Regions from separate parts of the Streptomyces sp. NPDC091682 genome, predicted to be linked through region 2. Evidence: riboswitches for the same ligand, from Rfam matches in the RefSeq annotation. Region 2 holds a riboswitch; each other region holds the start of a gene.

The links. A riboswitch is a leader RNA that binds a small molecule or an ion and turns the genes downstream of it on or off. The one in region 2 is predicted to bind cyclic di-AMP.
Region 1: it holds a riboswitch for cyclic di-AMP, as region 2 does, so the genes downstream of both, ACIQK6_RS25770 (LysM peptidoglycan-binding domain-containing M23 family metallopeptidase) here and ACIQK6_RS35610 (transglycosylase family protein) in region 2, are expected to answer to the same signal.
Region 3: it holds a riboswitch for cyclic di-AMP, as region 2 does, so the genes downstream of both, ACIQK6_RS22505 (peptidoglycan DD-metalloendopeptidase family protein) here and ACIQK6_RS35610 (transglycosylase family protein) in region 2, are expected to answer to the same signal.

Annotation. Positions count from the first base shown of each region.
Region 1 covers NZ_JBIVTH010000011.1:270,116-277,591, reverse strand. Annotated here, with positions in the region: gene ACIQK6_RS25780 (aspartate aminotransferase family protein) at 1-1,399, shown strand, start outside; gene ACIQK6_RS25775 (tyrosine-protein phosphatase) at 1,441-2,232, opposite strand; cyclic di-AMP (ydaO/yuaA leader) riboswitch at 2,525-2,721, shown strand; gene ACIQK6_RS25770 (LysM peptidoglycan-binding domain-containing M23 family metallopeptidase) at 2,726-3,691, shown strand; gene ACIQK6_RS25765 (SGNH/GDSL hydrolase family protein) at 3,857-4,642, shown strand; gene ACIQK6_RS25760 (MBL fold metallo-hydrolase) at 4,739-5,932, shown strand; gene ACIQK6_RS25755 (ATP-binding protein) at 6,436-7,476, shown strand, end outside.
Region 2 covers NZ_JBIVTH010000023.1:34,157-41,632, forward strand. Annotated here, with positions in the region: gene ACIQK6_RS35590 (nucleoside triphosphate pyrophosphohydrolase) at 48-1,079, shown strand; gene ACIQK6_RS35595 (globin domain-containing protein) at 1,106-2,302, opposite strand; gene ACIQK6_RS35600 (cytochrome P450) at 2,433-3,746, shown strand; gene ACIQK6_RS35605 (transglycosylase family protein) at 3,837-4,871, shown strand; cyclic di-AMP (ydaO/yuaA leader) riboswitch at 5,148-5,320, shown strand; gene ACIQK6_RS35610 (transglycosylase family protein) at 5,323-6,066, shown strand; gene eno (phosphopyruvate hydratase) at 6,358-7,476, shown strand, end outside.
Region 3 covers NZ_JBIVTH010000009.1:266,575-274,050, forward strand. Annotated here, with positions in the region: gene ACIQK6_RS22490 (DNA topoisomerase IV subunit A) at 1-2,008, opposite strand, end outside; gene ACIQK6_RS22495 (pitrilysin family protein) at 2,274-3,635, shown strand; gene ACIQK6_RS22500 (pitrilysin family protein) at 3,656-5,023, shown strand; cyclic di-AMP (ydaO/yuaA leader) riboswitch at 5,240-5,399, shown strand; gene ACIQK6_RS22505 (peptidoglycan DD-metalloendopeptidase family protein) at 5,412-6,215, shown strand; gene ACIQK6_RS22510 (GntR family transcriptional regulator) at 6,402-7,079, shown strand; gene ACIQK6_RS22515 (HPr family phosphocarrier protein) at 7,446-7,476, opposite strand, start outside.

The sequences.
Region 1 (7,476 bases), on a different contig from region 2:
GGAAGGGGGCGGCCGGGCCCCGGGCTTCGACCTCGGTGCCCTGCTCGCCGAGCGCGGCGCGGAGCGGTACGAGCTGCACGCCCGGCACCTCAACCACCAGCTGCCCCGCATGCTGCGCACCATCGGCTTCGACAAGGTCTACGAGCGGGCCGAGGGCGCCCACTTCTGGGACGCGGAGGGCAACGACTATCTGGACATGCTCGCCGGGTTCGGGGTGATGGGCCTGGGCCGGCACCACCCGGTCGTCCGCCGGGCCCTGCACGACGTCCTGGACGCCCAGCTCGCCGACCTGACCCGGTTCGACTGCCAGCCGCTACCCGGTCTGCTGGCCGAGAAACTGCTCTCGTACAGCCCGCACCTGGACCGGGTCTTCTTCGGCAACAGCGGCACCGAGGCGGTGGAGACGGCCCTGAAGTTCGCCCGGTACGCCACCGGGCGCCCCAGGATCCTCTACTGCGACCACGCCTTCCACGGGCTGACCACGGGCTCCCTCTCGGTGAACGGGGAGGGCGGCTTCCGCGACGGCTTCGCACCGCTGCTCCCCGACACGAGGATCGCGCTCGGGGACCTCGCGGCGCTGGAGCGCGAGCTGAAGCGCGGGGACGTGGCCGCCTTCGTCGTCGAGCCGATCCAGGGCAAGGGGGTCCTGGCCGCCCCGCCGGGGTTCCTGCTCGCCGCGCAGGAGATGCTGCACCGGCGGGGGGCGCTGCTGATCGCGGACGAAGTGCAGACCGGGCTGGGACGTACCGGGGACTTCTACGCGTACCAGCACGAGCCGGGTGTGGAGCCGGACCTGGTGTGCGTGGCGAAGGCGCTGTCGGGCGGATACGTCCCGGTCGGCGCGACCCTGGGCAAGGACTGGATCTTCAAGAAGGTCTACTCGTCCATGGACCGGGTGCTCGTGCACTCCGCGAGCTTCGGTTCCAATGCCCAGGCCATGGCGGCGGGTCTCGCGGTCCTGTCCGTCATGGAGGACGAGGAGGTCGTGGCGAACGCCCGGGCCACGGGCGACCTGCTGCGCGGGCGGCTCGCCGCGCTGGTGGACGAGTACGAGCTGCTGCACGAGGTGCGGGGCCGCGGGCTGATGATCGGCATCGAGTTCGGCCGGCCGTCCTCGCTGGGCCTGCGCAGCCGGTGGACCATGCTGCAGGCGGCCCGCAAGGGGCTCTTCGCGCAGATGGTCGTGGTGCCCCTGCTGCAGAAGCATCGGATCCTCACCCAGGTCTCCGGGGACCACTTGGAGGTGATCAAACTGATCCCGCCGCTGATCGTGGACGAGGCGGACGTGGACCGGTTCGTCGGGGCCTTCCGCGAGGTCATGGACGAGGCGCACGGTGGGTCCGGGCTGATCTGGGACTTCGGCAGGACACTGGTGAAGCAGGCCGTCGCGGCGCGCTGACGGCCCGCCCACCCCGTGGGGGGAAGCCGTTCCCCGCCGCGTCAGACCAGGAGCCGGTCGCGCAGTCGGTCGAGGGTCTCGGGCGTCAGTCCGAGGCCCTCCGCCAGGTAGCGGTCCACCCCGCCCCAGATCTCGTCGATGGTGTCGAAGGCGGCCACCAGGTACTCGGCGCGGGCGTCGAAGAGCGGCGCGAGCAGCTCCATCACCTCGGGGGAGCGGGCGGCCGCCGACTCGTCGGTGCGGCGCACGCGGTAGCGGCGGTGCGGGGCGTTCGACTCCAGGTAGTCCGCCACGATCGCCTCGCGTTCCACGCCCAGCGCGAGCAGGGTGACGGCGATCGACAGGCCGGCCCGGTCCTTGCCGGCCGCGCAGTGCATCAGCGCGGGGACGCTGTCCCCGGCGAGGGCGTGCACGACCCGACCGTGTTCGGCGGTGCGCTGCCGGATGATCTCGCGGTACGAGTTCGACATCCGGGCGGCCGCCTTGCCGTCGCCCAGGATCTCGCGCAGCTGCGCGAGGTCGCCGTCGCGGACCAGCCGCCAGAACTCCCGTCCGTCGGCCGGGTCCGAGAGCGGGATGTTGACGTTCCGGACGCCGGGCAGCTCGACGTCCGGTCCCTCCAGCGCGTGGTCGGCGACGTTGCGGAAGTCGAAGATGGTGTGGAGACCGAGCGAGGCGAGGAACTCTGCATCGCTTTCGGTGGCATGTGCGAGATGTCCGCTTCGGAACAGTCGTCCCGTCCTGACCGTTCGTCCGTCAGAAGTCGGCAATCCGCCCACATCGCGGAAATTGCGCACTCCGGACAGCTCCGGCTCCTGTATCTGCTGGGTCAAAGCAACTCCTCCGCCACGTCCTGGGCCCTCTGTCCGAATTACGCTACTTGGCGCCAACTTGCCATATCCGGAGGCGAGATCGGGCACGTCCCCGTGAGCCAGATCATACGGTGACCGTGAGTGCCTGATCGCTAAGGGCGAATGGCCCCGTCGGGGCGGTCGTTGGCGGTGGGGAATGGACGCAGGGTGACGGTAATTCCGGCGGTCCCTCATGCCTGTTATTCCGTCAGGGAATTCACGGCTTGTTCCCCGCGGCCGCAAGGGATTACCTTCGCGATCGATCCGGGTGGACCGCCAAATCCTGCCGCCTCCCGGAAACCGCATCCGACCTATTCGCGCGGCAGGAGCGGGGGAACCAGGTAAGCCGCCGACCCGGAGATCCATTCGCCGGGACGGCTCGGGGTGAAGACGTGCATGTCTCCTACATGTACGTCCGGACATCTCCAGTCCGAACCCGACAGCTCACCTCGCAGGCGCCGGAGAGGAATTCGTCATGCCTGCAAAGGGTAAGCACCGCCGCCCCAAGTCCCTTTCCCTTTCCCGCGGTTTCGCCGTCGCCGGAACCGGTGGCGCGGCCCTCGCGCTGCCGCTGATCGGTGCTGCCGGCGCCCACGCGGCCGGCGCCCCGGCCACCGCGACCGCGGTGACCCCCGCGGTGGCGCCGCAGGCCCCCGCCGCCCTGCAGGCGGCCCCCGTCGCCGCCGTGCAGGCCGCCCCGACCGTCTACACCGTCGTGCCGGGCGACTACCTCTCCAAGATCGCGGCCGAGCGCCACCTGTCCGGCGGCTGGGAGCAGCTGTACGCCGACAACCGCGAGGCCGTCGGGGGCAACCCGTCGCTGATCCACCCGGGCCTGAAGCTCCACCTCGGCGGTCCCGGCGCGCCGGCGCCCGCCGAGGCCGAGGCCGGCCCGGCCCCCGAAGCCGATGCGGAGCAGGCCGCGCCGGCCGCGCCGAAGCCGGCCCGCAAGCAGGCCGAGCAGGCTGCCCCGGCGCAGCCGGAAGCCGCCGCCGAGCCCCGGGCCGAGGCCCCCGCCGCCGCGCCGCAGTCGACCGCCGGCTTCGTGGCGCCGGTCAGCGGCGGCATCTCCACCCAGTACAAGGTCGCGGGTGCCATGTGGTCCTCCGGCTATCACACCGGCGTCGACTTCATCGCCGCCATGGGCACCACCGTCAAGGCCGTCGGCGCGGGCACCGTGGTCTCCGCCGGTTGGAGCGGCTCGTACGGCAACGAGGTCGTCATCCGGCACGCGGACGGCAAGTACTCCCAGTACGCCCACCTGTCCCAGCTCTCCGTCTCCTCCGGCCAGAGCGTCACCGCGGGGCAGGCCATCGGCCTCTCCGGGTCCACCGGCAACTCGACCGGCCCGCACCTCCACTTCGAGATCCGTACGACCCCGTCCTACGGCTCGGACATGGACCCGATCGCCTACCTCCGCTCCAAGGGCGCGAGCCTCTGACGGCACCCGCCGCAGGAAGGAGCAGACACGCGTGGGGCCGGGACCCGAGGGGGGTCCCGGCCCCATGTGTACTTATTCCTTATCCCCGACGTGGTACAGATCACGGTCCGTCAACCCCTCATTACGTTGGCGTAGGTTGGTTACGGGAGTGAAGGATGGGTTCTCGTGGCAGCGACGACGACGAAACTCAAGACCATCGGCTCGTACGCGGCGATCGGGGACAGCTTCACCGAGGGCGTGGGGGACCCGGGACCCGGGGATTCATTTCTCGGCTGGGCGGACCGGCTCGCCGTGCTCCTGGCCGATCAGCGCGAAGAGCACGACTTCCGGTATGCGAATCTGGCGGTGCGGGGGAAGCTCCTCGACCAGATCGTGGCCGACCAGCTTCCGAGGGCCAAGGCCCTCGCACCGGACCTGGTGACCTTCTGCGCGGGCGGCAACGACATCATCCGGCCCGGCACCGACCCGGACGACGTGGCGGAGCGGTTCGAGGCGGCCGTCGCCGACCTCACCGGGGCCGTGGGCCAGGTCATGATCACCACCGGCTTCGACACCCGGGGCGTACCGGTGCTCAAGCACCTGCGCGGCAAGGTGGCGACGTACAGCGCGCACGTCCGCGCCATCGCCGACCGCTACGACTGCCCGGTGCTCGACCTCTGGTCGCTGAAGTCCGTACAGGACCGGCGGGCCTGGGACACGGACCGCCTGCACCTCTCGCCCGAGGGGCACACGCGGGTCGCGCTGCGCGCCGCGCAGGTGCTCGGGCTGGACGTGCCGGCCGACCCCGACCAGCCGTGGCCCCCGCAGCAGCCGCGCGGCTCGGTGGACGTCACCCGGGACAACATCCAGTGGGCGCGCGAACACCTCGCGCCGTGGATCGGCCGACGGCTGCGCGGGGAGTCCTCCGGGGACCACGTGGAGGCGAAGCGGCCGGACCTGCTGCCGCTGTAGCGGGCGAGGAGCCGGAAGCGGAATCCTTCGGGGCCGGTGTGCGTTGGGATGGTCGTAGAGCACGACCATCCTGACCCCATCCTCCCTGGAGGCGCTTTGACCGGCTCCCGTCCCCTGCGTCCGCGGCTGCGTGCCCTGCGGCCCGAAGCCTTCGGTGCGGACCCGTCCGGTGCCCGGCTGGAGCGGATCCGCCGTTCGCCGAACTTCGCCGACGGCGTCTTCCAGAACCCGGTCGGGGCCCGGAACCGGCCCTCGGGGTCGATGGCGGAGTTCGCGAAGATCTACTTCCATCGGGAGCAGCGGGAGCGGCGCAGCCCCGCCGCACCGATCCCGGTCCACCCGACGACCCTCGCGGACCTGGCGAAGCCGCCCGCGAGCGGCCTGCGGCTGACCTGGATGGGACACTCCAGCGTGCTGGCGGAGATCGACGGGCGCCGGGTGCTGTTCGATCCGGTGTGGGGCGAGAGATGCTCCCCCTTCCCCTTCGCCGGCCCCAAGCGACTGCACCCCGTACCGGTTCCGCTGGCCTCGCTGGGCACGGTCGACGTCGTGGTCATCTCGCACGACCACTACGACCACCTCGACCTGCCGACGATCAAGGCGCTGGCCGGGACGGACACGGTCTTCGCCGTCCCGCTGGGCGTCGGCGCGCACCTGGAACGCTGGGGCGTTCCGGCCGACCGGCTGCGCGAGCTGGACTGGAACGAGAGCACCGAGATCGCCGGCCTCTCGCTCACGGCCACCCCCGCCCGGCACTTCTGCGGCCGCGGCCTGCGCAACCAGCAGCACACCCTGTGGGCGTCCTGGGTCGTCGCGGGCGCCGAGCACCGGATTTACCACAGCGGGGACACCGGATACTTCCCCGGCTTCGAGGAGATCGGTGCCGAGCACGGGCCCTTCGACGCCACCATGATCCAGATCGGCGCCTACTCGGAGTACTGGCCCGACATCCACATGACGCCGGAGGAGGGCATGCGCGCCCACCTCGACCTGCAGGGCGGCGTCCCGCGCGGGACGATGCTGCCGATCCACTGGGGCACCTTCAACCTGGCCCTGCACGCCTGGGCGGAGCCGGGGGAGTGGACGGTCGACGCTGCGGAGGGGGCCGACCAGCTGGTGGCGCTCCCGCGCCCGGGCGAGCCCTTCGAGCCTGCCGGAACGCTGCCCGTGGATCCGTGGTGGCGCCCCATCGCCCGTCCGATCGCCCACCCGTGGCGTCGCCCGAAGCCGGTGGAACCGGAGGCGAGTGGGTCCAGGGCCGGTGATCTGGACCTGGCGGGCGAGCGGTGACGCCGGACGCGGAGCTGCCGCAGTCAGCGCGGTGATGGGGCAGGCTGAGCCCCGAGGAGCGCGAGCGGACCGTCCGTGACATCGACGGGTCCGCTCGCGCGGAGCGGCCGGGGGACGGACGGGGCTCTTCGCGCCCCTTCCGTTGCCGAACGGGTCACTCCGAGTGGTGGCGCAGGCGCAGATCGTGCGGATGTGAGGCTGTCGAGAGCCTCGCAGAGACGGCAGGCCGCGCGGCCGCAACGGGCTGCTCGGCCTGCGTCCTGGGCCTGCGTCCTGGGCCTGCGTCCTGTGCCTTGGACTCTAGCCCGAGCAGTTGCTGACCTGGTCGGCCGGTACGATCGCCGGGTGGTCTCCGCAAGGGGCCGCTGGTCGGCATTCCCGGGTGGGGGAGGAGCGGCATGGGGGATGCGACGCCCGGAGGGGCTGATCCGTCGCGGGCGCTGCTGATGGGCGTGAGCCGGTTCGCCCCGGCTGTTGCTGAGGGCGAGGAACCGCTACCCGGTGTGCACGGGTGGGATGAACTCCCCTTCGTGCCGGACCTGATGTCCAGGTTGGAGCAGGCCTACTCGAAGCTCGCGTACGACGTCACAGCGGTGCGAGAGCCCGACCGCAAGACCGTGCGGCGCAGTTGGACCGACGCGAGCGAAGAGCAGTACCGCATTGTGCACGTGATCTCGCACGGCACGACGATGCCGGCGGGCAGGGGGCGGACCAAGGCGGCCGAGGGCTCGGAGCGGTTGGCCATGGTGCCGTCTTGCGGCGACACCGGGGTGGGCACTGATGTGAGTCTCTGGGTCCAAGAGGCCAACGGTCTGCCGCACCCGATGCTGTTCCTGGTCGACCTGTGCCGTGCCGGACGTACGGCCCGGATCGCGCAGTTGGCTCAGATCCCCGACGATCAGCTGCACGCCTGGGTGATCGCGGCCACGAGTCCGGACCGTGCGGCCTACGACGGTGCGTTCAGCACCGCTGTGGCCGAAGTTCTGGAAGAGATCGCCGCTAACGGCCTCGATACGTCACCTCTGCTGCGTTACGTCCGGTGGGACCGGGTGACGTCGGCGATCCAGCTCCGGCTGAGCGAGATCAACAGTAGACAGAAGGTCCACTCCACCAAGGTCGACACCTCGCAGCCGCTCGAGTTGCCGTTCTTCGCCAACCCGAACTGGGTCAGCGACCCCCGGTTGGAACGGCTCCAGGCGGTCGAGCCCCCTGTGCGGGCGTTCGTCGCCGACCTGGGCGCTGAGCACTTCATGGATCGGGTCGGTGATCACTTTGTGGGTCGCACCCGGCAGCTTGCCGAACTCGCCCCTTGGGTGGACGACCCCGCCTGCGGTGGGCTGCGTGTCGTCACCGGCGCACCCGGGTCCGGCAAGTCGGCCCTGCTGGGGTCGCTGGTCTGCGCCGGGCACGAGGAGATCGTCCGGGCTGCACCCGACATCCGCAAGCACCTGGCCGCGCAGCAGCCCGACGGTGTTCCCTCACCGAACCCGATGCTGGCGGCGATCCACGCGCGCAACCGCGACCTCGAAGCCGTAGTCACTTCC
Region 2 (7,476 bases):
GGGGTCCCGCGGGCCGCGGGCCGGCGCGCCGGAGGTAGGTTCGGAGGGTGACCGACCACTCCGAACCCACCGCCACCGCCGCCGCCGAGCCCACGGGCCGCATCGTCCTGCTGACCACCAGCCACCGGGTCGCCCCCGGCGTACTGTCCTGGCCGGCGTGGCAGACCCTGCACGCAGCGGACCGGGTGCTGTGCGCCGACCCCGACCACCCGCAGCTGCCGTACCTGCGGGAGGCGGGCATCGAGGTCGCGTTCGAGAGCCCGGACGCGCACGCGCTGGTCGAGGCCTGCGCGGGCGGCCGTACGGTCGTGGTGCTCCCGGGCGGCGAGGGCGACCAGCGGCTCACCGACGGGCTGGCCCGGCTGGCCGGCTCGGGCCGGGTCTCGATGCCCGACCTGGAACTCCTTCCGGGCTCCTACGACCTGCCGGGCGCGCGCCTGCTCGACCTGGTCCAGGTGATGGACCGGGTCCGGCGCGAGTGCCCGTGGACCTCCCGGCAGACCCACCGGGGCCTGGCCAAGTACGCGATCGAAGAGGCGTACGAGCTGGTCGAGGCCATCGAGGACGGGGACCGGGAGGAGCTGCGCGAGGAGCTCGGCGACGTGCTGCTCCAGGTGGTCTTCCACGCCCGGATCGCCGAGGAGGCCGGCGGGGACGGCGAGGACGGCGAGGACGCTACCGAGGCCTTCTCCATCGACGACGTGGCCGGGGCGCTGGTCACCAAGCTGATCCACCGGCATCCGCACGTCTTCGGCGACGCGGAGGCCGAGACCCCGGAGGACGTCAACGCGCACTGGCAGCGCACCAAGGCGGTGGAGAAGCGGCGGGAGTCGGTCACCGACGGGATCCCGGTGGGCCAGCCCGGCTTGGCGCTCGCCGCCAAGCTCGCGGGCCGGGCCCGGACGGGCGGCGTGGCCGTGGAACTGCCCCGCGGCGAGGGCATCGGGTACGAACTGCTCGAGCTCGCGGCCCGTGCCGAGGCGGCGGGGACCGACCCCGAGACCGCGCTGCGCGCGGCGGCCCGCGCCTACCGGGACGCGATCCGGGCGGCCGAGGGCGTGGCGGAGCCGGGCGAGTAGGGGACCTTCCTCGAGGGGGCCTTCCTTCAGTACGCCTTCGGCGCGCGGGCCGACGGGTCGTGCCAGTGGGGCGCCCGGGGGTCGAGGAACCACTCGCCGAATCCCAGCGGGCGCTCCCCGTACGCGGGGCCCCGGGCCGGTACGGCGTCGTGGAAGAGGCGGCCGGGGCGGGCGCCCAGCTCCTGGAGGAGGTGGGCGGTCTCGTCGATGAACTGCGGCGGACCGCTCAGGTAGACGTCCTGGTCCGGCCACAGCCCCCGGTTGCCCAGGGCGGTCGCCAGCCGGTCGGTGGCCTGGTTGCGGTGGCGCCCCGGGGCGGGCGTGATGTAGGTGACGGCGAGCCAGGCGCAGCTGGCGGCGAACGCGTCGATGAGCGGGCGGTCGTAGAGGTGCGCGCCGTCCCGGGCCACCACGAAGAGCCGTACGTCCTGATCGCAGGGACGCTCCGCGAGGTCCTCCAGCAGGGCCCGGATGGGTGCCCAGCCGGTGCCGGCGGCGATCAGGCTGACCGGGCGGTCCGCGCGGCGGAAGGTCAGCTGCCCGCCGGCGGCGCTGAGTCGCAGCAGGTCGCCCGGCCGGGTCTCGCGGACCAGGGCGGTGCTCAGGCGCCCCTGTTCGACCCGGCTGACGTGCAGGTCGAGGGTGCCGTCGGGGCGGGGGGCGTTGCCGATGGAGTAGGTGCGCCAGGTCGTCGGGAACCGACCGCTGCTCACGCTCGTGTACTGGCCGGGGAGATAGGGGAAGGGGGCGTGCGGCCGTAGCGTCAGGACGCCTATGTCCGGTCCGTACTGGAGGTGGCGCACGACCTCGGCGTCCCACCACGGTGGGTCCTCGCTCGCTTCGGCGCCGGCCGTCATCGCGTCGGCCATCACCTGGTAGGCCTCGGCCCAGGCCTTCTCGACCGGTGGGGTCCAGGCCGCGCCGGAGGTCTCCGCGAGTGCGGCGAGCAGGCTGGCGCCGACGGCCGCGTAGTGCTCGGGGCGGACCAGGAACTTGCGGTGGTCGCGTCCCAGGTCGCGCAGGTAGGGGCCGAGGGTCTCGTCGTCCATGTGGGCGATCACGTGGGTGAGCGCGGCGAAGAGCCGGTCCCGCTGGCGTTCCATGTCGTGGAGGGGGTCCGGGAAGAGGGCGCGGATCGCGGGGTTGTGCCAGAAGAGGTGGGAGTAGAAGAACTTGACGGCGTGCTCGGCCCGTCTCTCCACCACCGCGAAACTGCTTTTCAAGATCCTGACATCCACAAAACCGAAAGTAGGAATGTCGGAGAAGTTGACGTCAAGGGATGGCCGATCTACGGACAGCCGCGACTAACCGGCTATATCGGATGGGGTCTCGGCGCCGGGATACGGTCATCAGGTGCACGAGCAGACCTCCGGAACCCCCGCCGAAACCCCCGCGGACACTCCCGCCGACACTCCTTCCGCCGAGGGCCCCACCCTCTTCGACTGGGAGTTCGCGACCGACCCCTACCCGGCGTACGCCTGGCTGCGCGAGCACTCCCCGGTGCACCGCACCAAGCTGCCCAGTGGGGTCGAGGCGTGGCTCGTCACCCGGTACGCCGATGCCCGCCAGGCCCTCGCCGACCAGCGGCTCAGCAAGAATCCGGCGCACCACGCCGAGCCCGCGCACGCCAAGGGCAAGACCGGGATCCCGGGGGAGCGTAAGGCGGAGCTGATGACGCACCTGCTCAACATCGACCCGCCCGACCACACCCGGCTGCGGCGACTGGTGTCGAAGGCCTTCACCCCCCGCAGGGTCGCCGAGTTCGCCCCGCGGGTGCAGGCGCTCACCGACCACCTGATCGACCAGTTCGCGGGGAGGGGCGAGGCCGATCTCATTCACGAGTTCGCCTTCCCGCTCCCGATCTACGCCATCTGCGAGATGCTCGGGGTACCGCGCGAGGACCAGGACGACTTCCGCGACTGGGCCGGCATGATGATCCGCCACGGCGGCGGTCCACGTGGTGGGGTGGCCCGGTCGGTCAAGCAGATGCGGACCTACCTCGGTGAACTCATTCATCGCAAAAGGGATGATCTGGGCGATGACCTCATTTCCGACCTGATTCGGGCGAGCGATCACGGCGACCACCTGACGGAGGGCGAGGCCACCGCCATGGCCTTCATCCTGCTCTTCGCCGGTTTCGAGACCACCGTGAACCTCATCGGCAACGGGGTCCACTCCCTCTTCATGAATCCGGACCAGCGCACCCGCCTCCAAGACTCCCTCGCCGCCGGCGACCGCGGCCTGCTGGAGACCGGCATCGAGGAGCTGCTCCGCTACGACGGCCCCGTGGAGCTGGCGACCTGGCGGTTCGCCACCGAACCACTGACTCTCGGAGGCGAGGACGTCGCGGCGGGCGATCCGGTTCTCGTCGTCCTCGCCGCGGCCGACCGGGACCCCGAGCGCTTCGCGGACCCGGACACCCTCGACCTCTCCCGGACCGACAATCAGCACCTCGGGTACGGCCACGGCATCCACTACTGCCTGGGTGCCCCGCTCGCCCGACTCGAAGGGCAGACCGCACTCGCGACTTTGCTGACGCGTCTACCTGATCTGGAACTTGCCGTTCCACCCCAAGACCTGCGCTGGCGCGGAGGGTTGATCATGCGAGGACTGCGCACTCTTCCCGTTCGATTCACGGCTCAAAACAGTTGCGCGAAAGCTGATTAAAAGTCAGGTTCGGCCTTGACTTGTGACAATCGTTCGAAGGCCGCTAGGTTCTGCCGTTACCCCGCTGTTATATGCGAAAGGTGATCCCTCATGCTCTCCGGGAACGGCCGTCACAGACGCCCCCGCCAGGTCCCCGCGCTGGTCGTCACAGCCGGAGTCACTGGCTCCGCGCTGGCCATGCCGCTGTTGGCCGCCACCAGCGCCACTGCCGCCGACACGTCCACGTGGGACAAGGTCGCCGAGTGCGAGAGCGGCGGCTCGTGGAGCGCGAACTTCGGTAGCGGCGCCTACGGCGGACTCCAGTTCACCCAGGAAGAGTGGCAGAGCGCCGGCGGGCTCGACTTCGCCGAGCGCCCCGACCTGGCGAGCCGTTCCCAGCAGATAGCCGTGGCCGAGCGGGTGCTCGGCTCGACGGGGCCGCAGGCCTGGCCGCTGTGTGCGGCCTCGGCCGGCCTGGTCAAGGAGAGCCCCGCCGCCAAGGTGGACCCCGGTCTGCCCGGCAGCCAGAGCCCGATCGCCCCCGCGCCGTCCCGCCCGGACGACGCCGTTCCGTCCACCGGGGGCGGCAAGCCGTCCACGGACTACGGGTCGCCGACCCCGGCCCCGGCTGCGAGCCCGTCCAGCACCCCGTTCCTGATTCCCGACGCCCCGTCCGTCGGGCTGCCCGTCATGCCCGCGCCGGACGTCCCGACGACGCCTCCGGTCGACCCGACCGCTCCGGTCCAGCCGGGCGGCCCGACCGGCACGCCGGCCCCCGTCGACCCGACGGCGCCGACGCAGCCGGTGGACCCGACCGCGCCCACCACCCCGCCCGTCACGCCGGGACTGCCCCCGGTCGACTCGACGGCCCCCGCGAACCCGGAGGTCCCGCAGACCACCGGCGCCACTCCTGTCGAGGGCAGCGGCAAGCACCGCGGTGCGCCCGAGGGCGAGTCGACGGCCCCGTCCGGTGCCGCATCGGACCCCACTTACACGGTCCAGGCGGGCGACAGCCTGGCGACCATCGCGGTTGCCAAGGGCGTAAAGGGGGGCTGGAACGGTCTCTACCAGGCCAATGAGCAAGTCATCGGCGGGGACGCCGACCTCATCAAGCCCGGCCAGAACCTGGATCTAACCCCGCAATAAGGACAGTTCAGTTATCCGGAAAGAGTCGAATGTCGGATTTCTATAAGTGAGACATGTGTCTCTTCCGGTCAACTGGCGTGTCCCGCCTCGGGGCTTCCGCAAACCCCGCCCTCACCTGCGCAAACACCCCTGCAGGGGGCGCAAGTAGGGGCCGTTTCTCCCCGATGTTCGTCGTTGAACATCGGGGAGAGACCTGTCTACCTTCTGAATCGCTCGCCACCGCGAGCTCCTTCGACCGCATCGCCGAATCCTGCCGGCGGACGGGGGGAACAGTCGTCGCGTCAAGCGCCGAAGGCAGGAGCGGGGGAACCAAGGTAGGTGCCGGGAGCGGCCGTTGAGAGACGGTCACGCAACCGGCTTGGGGTTAAGACGTGCGCTAGGTCGCACGGCCGGGCAACTCACTCGCCCGAACCCGACAGCTCACCTCGTAGGCGTCGGTGAGGAGAACTCCATGCTGCTTTCCGGCAAGGGCAAGCACCGTCGCGGTACTGCAATCGAGCGGTCTGTTCGGATCGTCACGCTCGCCGGTGTCGCCGGTGTGGCCGTGGCCGCCCCCCTGATGGCCGCGGGCACCGCCAGCGCCGCCACCACGTCCGAGTGGGACAAGGTCGCGCAGTGCGAGTCGGGTGGCAACTGGGCCATCAACACGGGCAACGGCTACTACGGCGGTCTGCAGTTCTCGCCCTCCACGTGGGCCGGGTTCGGTGGCAAGTCGTACGCCGCGCAGGCCAACCAGGCCTCCAAGTCGCAGCAGATAGCCATCGCCGAGAAGGTCCTCAAGAGCCAGGGCAAGGGCGCCTGGCCGTCCTGCGGCAAGGGCCTGTCGAACTCCGCCTACAGCGGTGGCGGCTCCGAGACCCCGGCGTCGTCGAAGCCCCAGTCTAAGCCGCAGTCCAAGCCGCAGCCGAAGGCCGAGACGAAGAAGGTCGAGACGAAGAAGGTCGAGACCAAGGCCGCGCCGAAGCAGGAGACCAAGCGCGCCGAGGCTCCGACCACCCGCTCCGAGCGCACCGAGGCTCCGGCCGCGCCGAAGACCGGCAACGGCTCGTACGAGGTCAAGTCGGGCGACACCCTGGGCACCATCGCCGAGGCCAACGGCGTCAAGGGCGGCTGGCAGCAGCTCTTCGAGCTGAACAAGGACATCGTCTCGGACGCCGACCTGATCTTCCCGGGACAGAAGCTGAAGCTCAGCTGAACACTGCGGTAGAGCCGCAGGAACGTGTACGCGGCGTCAGCTGACCCCGTGCAGGATTTCCACCGCCCGGCGCGCGCCCCACGCGCCGGGCGGTGCTGCGTGCGGCCCCCGAACGTCGATGATCAAGCGATGTATGTCCCGGAAGAGGGGTATTCGAGCGCTTTTTCGTCCCAGGGTCCGGGCGGTCGGGCGGCCCAGTGCCCGGAGCCGGTTAGGCTCTAGGCGGCAAGGCCATCCCACGGCCTGACACGCCACCGCACACTCAGCGTCACATCCCAGAAGGAGATGCTCGTGCCGTCCATCGACGTCGTCGTAGCCCGGGAAATCCTGGACTCCCGAGGCAACCCCACGGTCGAGGTCGAGGTGGGCCTCGACGATGGCAGCACCGGCCGTGCTGCAGTTCCGTCCGGCGCCTCCACCGGTGCATTCGAGGCCATCGAGCTGCGTGACGGTGACCCCGACCGTTACTTCGGCAAGGGTGTCGAGAAGGCCGTCCTCGCCGTCATCGAGCAGATCGGCCCGGAGCTCGTCGGCTACGACGCCACCGAGCAGCGCCTGATCGACCAGGCCATGTTCGACCTGGACGCCACCGACAACAAGGGCTCGCTCGGCGCCAACGCCATCCTCGGCGTGTCCCTGGCCGTCGCGCACGCCGCGTCCGAGGCCTCGGACCTCCCGCTCTTCCGCTACCTCGGCGGTCCGAACGCGCACCTGCTGCCCGTTCCGATGATGAACATCCTCAACGGTGGGTCGCACGCCGACTCCAACGTGGACATCCAGGAGTTCATGATCGCCCCCATCGGCGCGGAGTCCTTCTCCGAGGCGCTGCGTTGGGGTGCCGAGGTCTACCACACCCTCAAGAAGGTCCTGCACACCAAGGGCCTCTCCACCGGCCTGGGCGACGAGGGCGGCTTCGCCCCGAACCTGGAGTCCAACCGCGCCGCGCTCGACCTCATCATCGAGGCCATCAAGCAGGCCGGCTACACCCCGGGCACGGACATCGCGCTCGCGCTCGACGTCGCCGCGTCCGAGTTCTACAAGGACGGCCAGTACGAGTTCGAGGGCAAGTCCCGCTCGGCCGCCGAGATGACCGACTACTACGCCGAGCTCGTCGAGGCGTACCCGCTCGTCTCCATCGAGGACCCGCTGTTCGAGGACGACTGGGACGGCTGGAAGACCATCACCGACCGCCTCGGCGCCAAGGTCCAGATCGTTGGTGACGACCTGTTCGTCACCAACCCGGAGCGTCTGGCCCGCGGTATCGAGGAGGGCTCCGCGAACGCCCTGCTCGTGAAGGTGAACCAGATCGGTTCGCTGACCGAGACCCTGGACGCCGTCGAGATGGCCCAGCGCAACGGCTTCAAGTGCATGATGTCCCACCGTTCCGGTGAGACCGAGGACGTCACCATC
Region 3 (7,476 bases), on a different contig from region 2:
CCTCCTCACCCGTGCGCAGCTCGACCGCGCCGACGATCCGGTCGCCGTCCTTGAGGGTGATGACCTCCAGCTCGTCCTTGTTCGCCGGGTAGTCCGGCACGACGCGCTTGACCACGCCCTGTTCGGTGCCCAGCGCGAGGCCCTGCGAGGACTCGTCCAGCGAGGTCAGGCAGATCACCTTCTCGTCCGCCTCCAGCCCGGAGAGGAACTCCGAGACCGGGGCGCCGCCCGCCAGGTTCGGCGCGGCGTGCGTGTCCGGCAGCTGCGGCAGGTCGATCACCGACAGCCGCAGCAGACGCCCGTACGAGGTGACCGCGCCGACATCGGCCCGGGCGGTCGCGGCGACCTGCGAGACGATCAGGTCGTGCTTGGCGCGGGCGCCGCCCTCCTCCTCCGGCAGCGCCTCGCCGTTCGCCGTGCGGGCCAGCAGGCCCGTGGAGGACAGCAGCACCCGGCACGGGTCGTCCGCGACCTCGAGCGGAACGGCCGCCACCGCGGTGCCCGCGGACTCCAGCAGCACCGTACGGCGCTCGGTGCCGAACTTCTTCGCGACCGCGGCCAGTTCCGCGGAGACCAGCTTGCGCAGCTCGCTGTCCGACTCCAGGATCCCGGTCAGCTCGTCGATCTCGCCCGTCAGCCGGTCGCGCTCGGACTCCAGCTCGATCCGGTCGAACCGGGTGAGTCGGCGCAGCGGCGTGTCCAGGATGTACTGGGTCTGGATCTCGCTCAGCGAGAACCGCTCCATCAGCCGGGACTTGGCCTGCGCGGAGTTGTCGCTGTCCCGGATGAGCCGGATGACCTCGTCGATGTCGAGGAGCGCCACCAGCAGGCCCTCGACCAGGTGCAGCCGGTCCCGGCGCTTGGTGCGGCGGAACTCGCTGCGCCGCCGGACGACCTCGAAGCGGTGGTCGAGGTAGACCTCCAGCAGCTCCTTGAGGCCCAGCGTCAGGGGCTGCCCGTCCACCAGCGCCACGTTGTTGATGCCGAAGGACTCCTCCATCGGCGTCAGCTTGTAAAGCTGCTCCAGCACGGCCTCCGGGTGGAAGCCGTTCTTGATCTCGATGACCAGGCGCAGGCCGTGCGAGCGGTCGGTGAGGTCCTTGACGTCGGCGATGCCCTGGAGCTTCTTCGAGCCGACCAGGTCCTTGATCTTCGCGATGACCTTCTCGGGGCCGACCGTGAAGGGCAGTTCGGTGACGACCAGGCCCTTGCGGCGCGCCGTCACGTCCTCCACAGCCACCGTCGCACGGATCTTGAAGGTGCCGCGGCCCTTCTCGTAGGCGTCCTTGATGCCCGAGAGCCCGACGATCCGGCCGCCGGTGGGCAGATCGGGACCCGGTACGAAGCGCATCAGCGCCTCGAGGTCCGCCTGCGGGTACCGGATCAGGTGGCGGGCGGCCGCGATGACCTCGCCGAGGTTGTGCGGGGGCATGTTGGTGGCCATGCCGACCGCGATCCCGGACGCGCCGTTGACCAGCAGGTTCGGGTACGCGGCGGGCAGGGCGACCGGCTCCCGCTCCTGGCCGTCGTAGTTGGCGGTGAAGTCGACGGTGTCCTCGTCGATCGACTCCGTCATCAGCGAGGTGGCGTCGGCCATCTTGCACTCGGTGTAACGCATCGCGGCCGGCGGGTCGTCGTTGCCGAGCGAGCCGAAGTTGCCGTGGCCGTCGACCAGCGGCAGCCGCATGGAGAAGGGCTGGGCCATGCGCACGAGGGCGTCGTAGATCGACGCGTCACCGTGCGGGTGGAGCTTGCCCATGACCTCGCCGACGACACGGGCGCACTTCACGTAGCCGCGGTCGGGGCGCAGGCCCATCTCGTTCATCTGGTAGACGATGCGCCGGTGCACCGGCTTCATGCCGTCCCGGGCGTCGGGCAGGGCACGGGAGTAGATCACCGAGTACGCGTACTCGAGGAAGGAGCCCTGCATTTCGTCGACGACGTCGATGTCGAGGATCTTCTCCTCGAAATCCTCCGGCGGCGGGGTCTTCGTGCTGCGGCGGGCCATCGCTGCGCGGCTCCTTAACCAAAATGGGGTGTGCTGGGTGTCGGGCGGGGGGTCTGGCTGGGTCTGGCGGTCTTGTGGTGTCCGGCGAGGGTACGACGCGGACCATTGTGGCCCGACGCACCGACAACGCCGACTCCGACCCCGGGGGTCCCCCGGACGGAGTGCGGGGGAGTGACCCGGGAACTTATCCGGCGGTCGGCGCGCTTGCATACAGTGGCAGGTCGATAAGAAATCTCTGCATCGCGATCGAAGGGACCACATGCCCATGGGTCACACGGCCACAGCCCAGGCCGGCTCCGGCGGCCTGACAGCGACCGAGCACCGGCTGGCCAACGGCCTGCGCGTGGTGCTGTCCGAGGACCACCTGACCCCGGTCGCCGCGGTCTGCCTCTGGTACGACGTCGGCTCGCGCCACGAAGTCAAGGGACGCACCGGCCTGGCTCACCTCTTCGAGCACCTGATGTTCCAGGGATCGGCGAGCGTACCCGGCAACGGGCACTTCGAACTGGTCCAGGGCGCCGGCGGTTCCCTCAACGGCACCACCAGCTTCGAGCGCACCAACTACTTCGAGACGATGCCGACCCACCAGCTGGAGCTCGCGCTCTGGCTGGAGGCGGACCGGATGGGGTCGCTGCTGGCCGCCCTGGACGACGAGTCCATGGAGAACCAGCGCGACGTCGTCAAGAACGAGCGCCGTCAGCGGTACGACAACGTTCCCTACGGCACGGCCTTCGAGAAGCTCACCGCCCTGGCGTACCCCGAGGGCCACCCGTACCACCACACCCCGATCGGCTCCATGGCCGACCTGGACGCCGCCTCCCTGGAGGACGCGCGCACCTTCTTCCGCACGTACTACGCGCCGAACAACGCGGTGCTCTCGGTCGTCGGGGACATCGACCCCGAGCAGACGCTCGCCTGGGTCGAGAAGTACTTCGGCACCATCCCCGCGCACGACGGCAAGCAGCCGCCCCGCGACGGATCGCTGCCCGACGTCATCGGGGAGCAGCTGCGCGAGGAGATCGTCGAGGAGGTCCCGGCGCGTGCGCTGATGGCCGCCTACCGGCTGCCGCACGACGGCACCCGCGAGTGCGACGCCGCGGACGTGGCGCTGACCATCCTGGGCGGCGGCGAGTCCTCGCTGCTGCACAACCGGCTGGTGCGCCGCGACCAGAGCGCCGTCGCGGCCGGCTTCGGCATGCTGCGCCTGGCCGGGGCCCCCTCGCTGGGCTGGCTGGACGTCAAGACCTCCAGCGGGGTCGAGATCCCCGCCATCGAGGCGGCCGTGGACGAGGAGCTCGCGCGGTTCGCCGCCGAGGGCCCGACGGCCGAGGAGATGGAGCGCGCCCAGGCACAGCTGGAGCGCGAGTGGCTGGACCGGCTGAGCACGGTGGCCGGCCGCGCCGACGAACTGTGCCGCTTCGCGGTGCTGTTCGGCGACCCGCAGCTGGCGCTGACCGCCGTCCAGCGCGTCCTCGACGTCACCGCCGAGGAGGTACAGGCCGTGGCCGCGGCCCGACTGCGCCCGGACAACCGCGCGGTGCTCGTCTACGAGCCGCTCGCGGCCGACGAGTCCGACCAGCACGACGAGTCCGACGACTCCGACGAGAACGAAGGGGCGGAGCAGTGAGCGACACGGCAGCCGTCACGATGACCTTCCACCCGCGCCCGCGGGCCGGCGAACCGCAGCCGTGGGCCTTTCCGGCCCCCGACCGCGGACAGCTGTCCAACGGGCTGACCCTGCTGCGCTGCCACCGGCCGGGCCAGCAGGTCGTCGCGGTCGAGGTCAACCTCGCCGCCCCGCTCGACGCCGAGCCCGAGGGCCTGGACGGCGTGGCGACCATCATGGCGCGGGCCTTCTCCGAGGGCACCGACAAGCACTCCGCCGAGGAGTTCGCGGCCGAGCTGGAGCGCTGCGGCGCCACCCTGGACGCGCACGCCGACCACCCCGGCCTGCGGGTCTCGCTGGAGGTCCCGGCCTCCCGGCTGCCCAAGGCACTGGGCCTGCTCGCCGAGGCGCTGCGCGCCCCCGCCTTCGCCGACGCCGAGGTCGACCGGCTGGTGCGCAACCGGCTCGACGAGATCCCGCACGAGCTGGCCAACCCGCAGCGCCGCGCCGCCCAGCAGCTCTCCAAGGAGCTCTTCCCGGCCACCCTGCGGATGTCCCGGCCGCGCCAGGGCACCGAGGAGACGGTCGCCCGGATCGACTCCGCCGCCGTGCGCGCCTTCTACGAGGCCCACGTGCGCCCCGCCACCGCCACCGCGGTGGTCGTCGGCGACCTGACCGGCATCGACCTGGACGCCGTGCTGGCGGACACCCTGGGCACCTGGACGGGCAACACGGCCGCCGCCCTCCCGGTGCCGCCGGTGACCGCCGACGACACCGGCCGCGTGGTCATCGTCGACCGGCCCGGCGCGGTCCAGACGCAGCTGCTGATCGGGCGGATCGGGGCGGACCGCCACGACCGGGTGTGGGCGGCCCAGGCGCTGGGCACGTACTGCCTGGGCGGCACCCTCACCTCGCGCCTGGACAAGGTGCTGCGCGAGGAGAAGGGGTACACCTACGGCGTGCGCGCCTTCGGCCAGGTGCTGCGCTCCACCGCGGACGGCAAGGGCGCCTCGATGCTCGCCATCAGCGGCTCGGTGGACACCCCGAACACGGGACCGGCGCTGGAGGACCTCTGGAAGGTGCTGCGCACCCTCGCGGAGGGCGGTCTGACCGACGCCGAACGCGATGTCGCCGTGCAGAACCTGGTGGGCGTGGCCCCGCTGAAGTTCGAGACGGCGGCCTCGGTCGCAGGCACCCTCGCCGATCAGGTCGAGCAAGAACTGCCGGACGACTACCAGGCGCAGTTGTACGCCCAGCTCGCCGCGACGGGCACGGTGGAGGCGACCACGGCGGTCGTCCAGGCCTTCCCCGCGGACCGGTTGGTCACCGTCCTGGTGGGCGACGCGGCGCTGATCGAGGAGCCCGTGCGGGCCCTGGGGATCGGAGAGGTCACGGTCGTCTCCAACTGACCGGCGGATGACGGCTCATTGAGGGTCGGCTGAAGGTTTCAGCAAGGGGTTCTGGCGACTTGTCTCCGGAACCCCTTTTGTCCGTTTAATGGCGAGGTTGCTTGTATGCGGTGTGGCGTACGCAACAAAAAGCCGTGTCTGTTTGGCGATTGACTGATGATCCGCCTAGCGTCGGCCGTGCTGCCCGTCAGTTGTACTCGCCGCACCCGCGGCACCGGACAGCGATCGCCGAGTCCCCGTCAGGCGCGAGCCTGGGGAGCCGGGGACCCACATGAGTCCCTGGGGTGAATCGGACCCCCTCGCAAGAGGAGGTCCGTAGGAGACCTTCCTGCTCCGAACCCGTCAGCTAACCCGGTAGGCGAGAAGGAAGGAAAGGATCAACCCCTTCATGGCGCTTGGCAGTCGTCCCGCTGGTACCGGTAAGCACCGTGGCTCCAGCCGCCTGAGCAAGAAGACCGCCGGTTACGCCGGTATCGCCGCGATCGCCACCACGGGCGTCGTCGGCTCCCTCGCCGGCCCGGCCTTCGCCGCGGACAACCACAGCAGCACCATCGGCCAGGACAACGGCCTGGGTGCCGTGGTCGTCGCCGAGGACCTCGCGGGCGACATAGCCGACCAGGCCGAGTCCCAGCACCGCGTCGCCGAGCAGGACGCCGTCAAGGCGCAGGCCGAGGCCGACGCGAAGCAGCGGGCCGCGGAGGCCAAGCGCCTCGCCGAGGCCAAGGCGAAGGTCGAGCGCGAGGCCGCCGAGCGCGCCGCCCGCGAGGAGGAGCGCAAGCGCCTCAACACCTTCGTCGCCCCGGTGGACGGCTCGTACGTCAGCACGCAGTACCACGCGGGCGGCGGCATGTGGTCCTCCGGCTCCCACACCGGCATCGACTTCCACGCCGCCTCCGGCACCTCGGTCCACGCGGTGGGCCTCGGTACCGTCGTCGAGGCCGGCTGGGGCGGCGCGTACGGCAACAACGTCGTCATCAAGCACAACGACGGCACCTACACCCAGTACGGGCACATGACCTCGCTGAATGTCTCCGTCGGCCAGCAGGTCACCCCGGGCCAGCAGATCGGCCTGTCGGGCTCCACCGGCAACTCCAGCGGCCCGCACCTGCACTTCGAGGCCCGCACGGGTTCGCAGTACGGCTCGGACATCGACCCGATTTCGTACCTGCGCTCGCACGGCGTCAGCCTCTGACACCGCCTCGCACCGCTTCACCGAAGACCCCGGCTCCCCGAGCCGGGGTCTTTGTGTGTTGCGTCTTTGTGCAAATGTTTCGTATTTCCGGCCGCTCTCGGAAATTATCGTGTGTTGCAATAGAGTCGCAGCACGCGCATGTGCGTGCAATGAGGGTGGCAGTCGGAAATAGGCGGAGGTTCGGTCTTGCGTATTCCTGCGCACGCGGTATGCACGGCAATCCGCGACGACATCGTCTCCGGGGTGTTCGAGCCGGGCGGCCGGCTGACCGAGGAGGTGCTGGCCCGCCGGTACGGGGTCTCGCGCGTCCCGGTGCGCGAGGCCCTGCGGACCCTGGAGTCCGAGGGGTTCGTGACCACGCGGCGGCACGCGGGGGCCTGTGTGGCGGAGCCGACCGAGCAGGAGGCCGCGGACCTGTTGGAGCTGCGGATGCTCCTGGAGCCGCTCGCCGCCGCGAGGGCCGCCCGCCGGCGCACCGACGCGCACCTCAAGGTGCTGCGCGGGCTGGTCAGGCTGGGGCAGGAGCGGGCCAGGCGGGGCCAGGGCGAGGACCTGCGGTCCCTGGGCGGCTGGTTCCACGAGACGCTCGCACAGTCCTCCGGCAGCCCCGGGCTGATCGCGCTGCTCACGCAGATGCGGCACAAGATCGCGTGGATGTACGTGGTGGAGGCGCCGGCCCGGCCCGTGGAGTCCTGGGCGGAGCACGGGGCGATCGTGGACGCGGTGGCGCGCGGCGACGCCGAACGGGCGCGGGCGCTGACCGCGGTCCACGCCGACCGTGCGGCGGGGGCGCACCGGCTGCGGCGCCGCCCGGCGGTGAGCACTTCGCAACCTGCCGTAAACATGTCGAGCGGCCGACATTAACAGGAGCCGTATACAAAGGGTGGGATCGCTCGAATTCGCCGTACGGTGGCCGGTCTGTGTTGGGTTGTTGGGTTGAAACAATTCCCCGTGCGGAATTCTGGCCGAGCTTAATTCGGCGTGCGCCGGGCTGGATTTCGGCGGGCCTTTTTCGCCGAGCGGGATTTCTTCGTGGTGCGCGGTCCCGCGGTCCCGCGGGGTGAGCGCATGGGGCGGGCCCGGAGCCCGGCTCCCGGGTCGCCCCGAGCGCGCGACCGTCCCCGGGGCGGGGTCCGGCTCGGCTCCTCGGTCCGGGCTCTGGCGAACGACGAAGCCGCGGCCCCCCGGATCGGGGGCCGCGGCTTCGCGCGTGAAGTGGAACCCGAAGGGTCAGACGGTCTCGGGGAGCTCCTCGAGACCC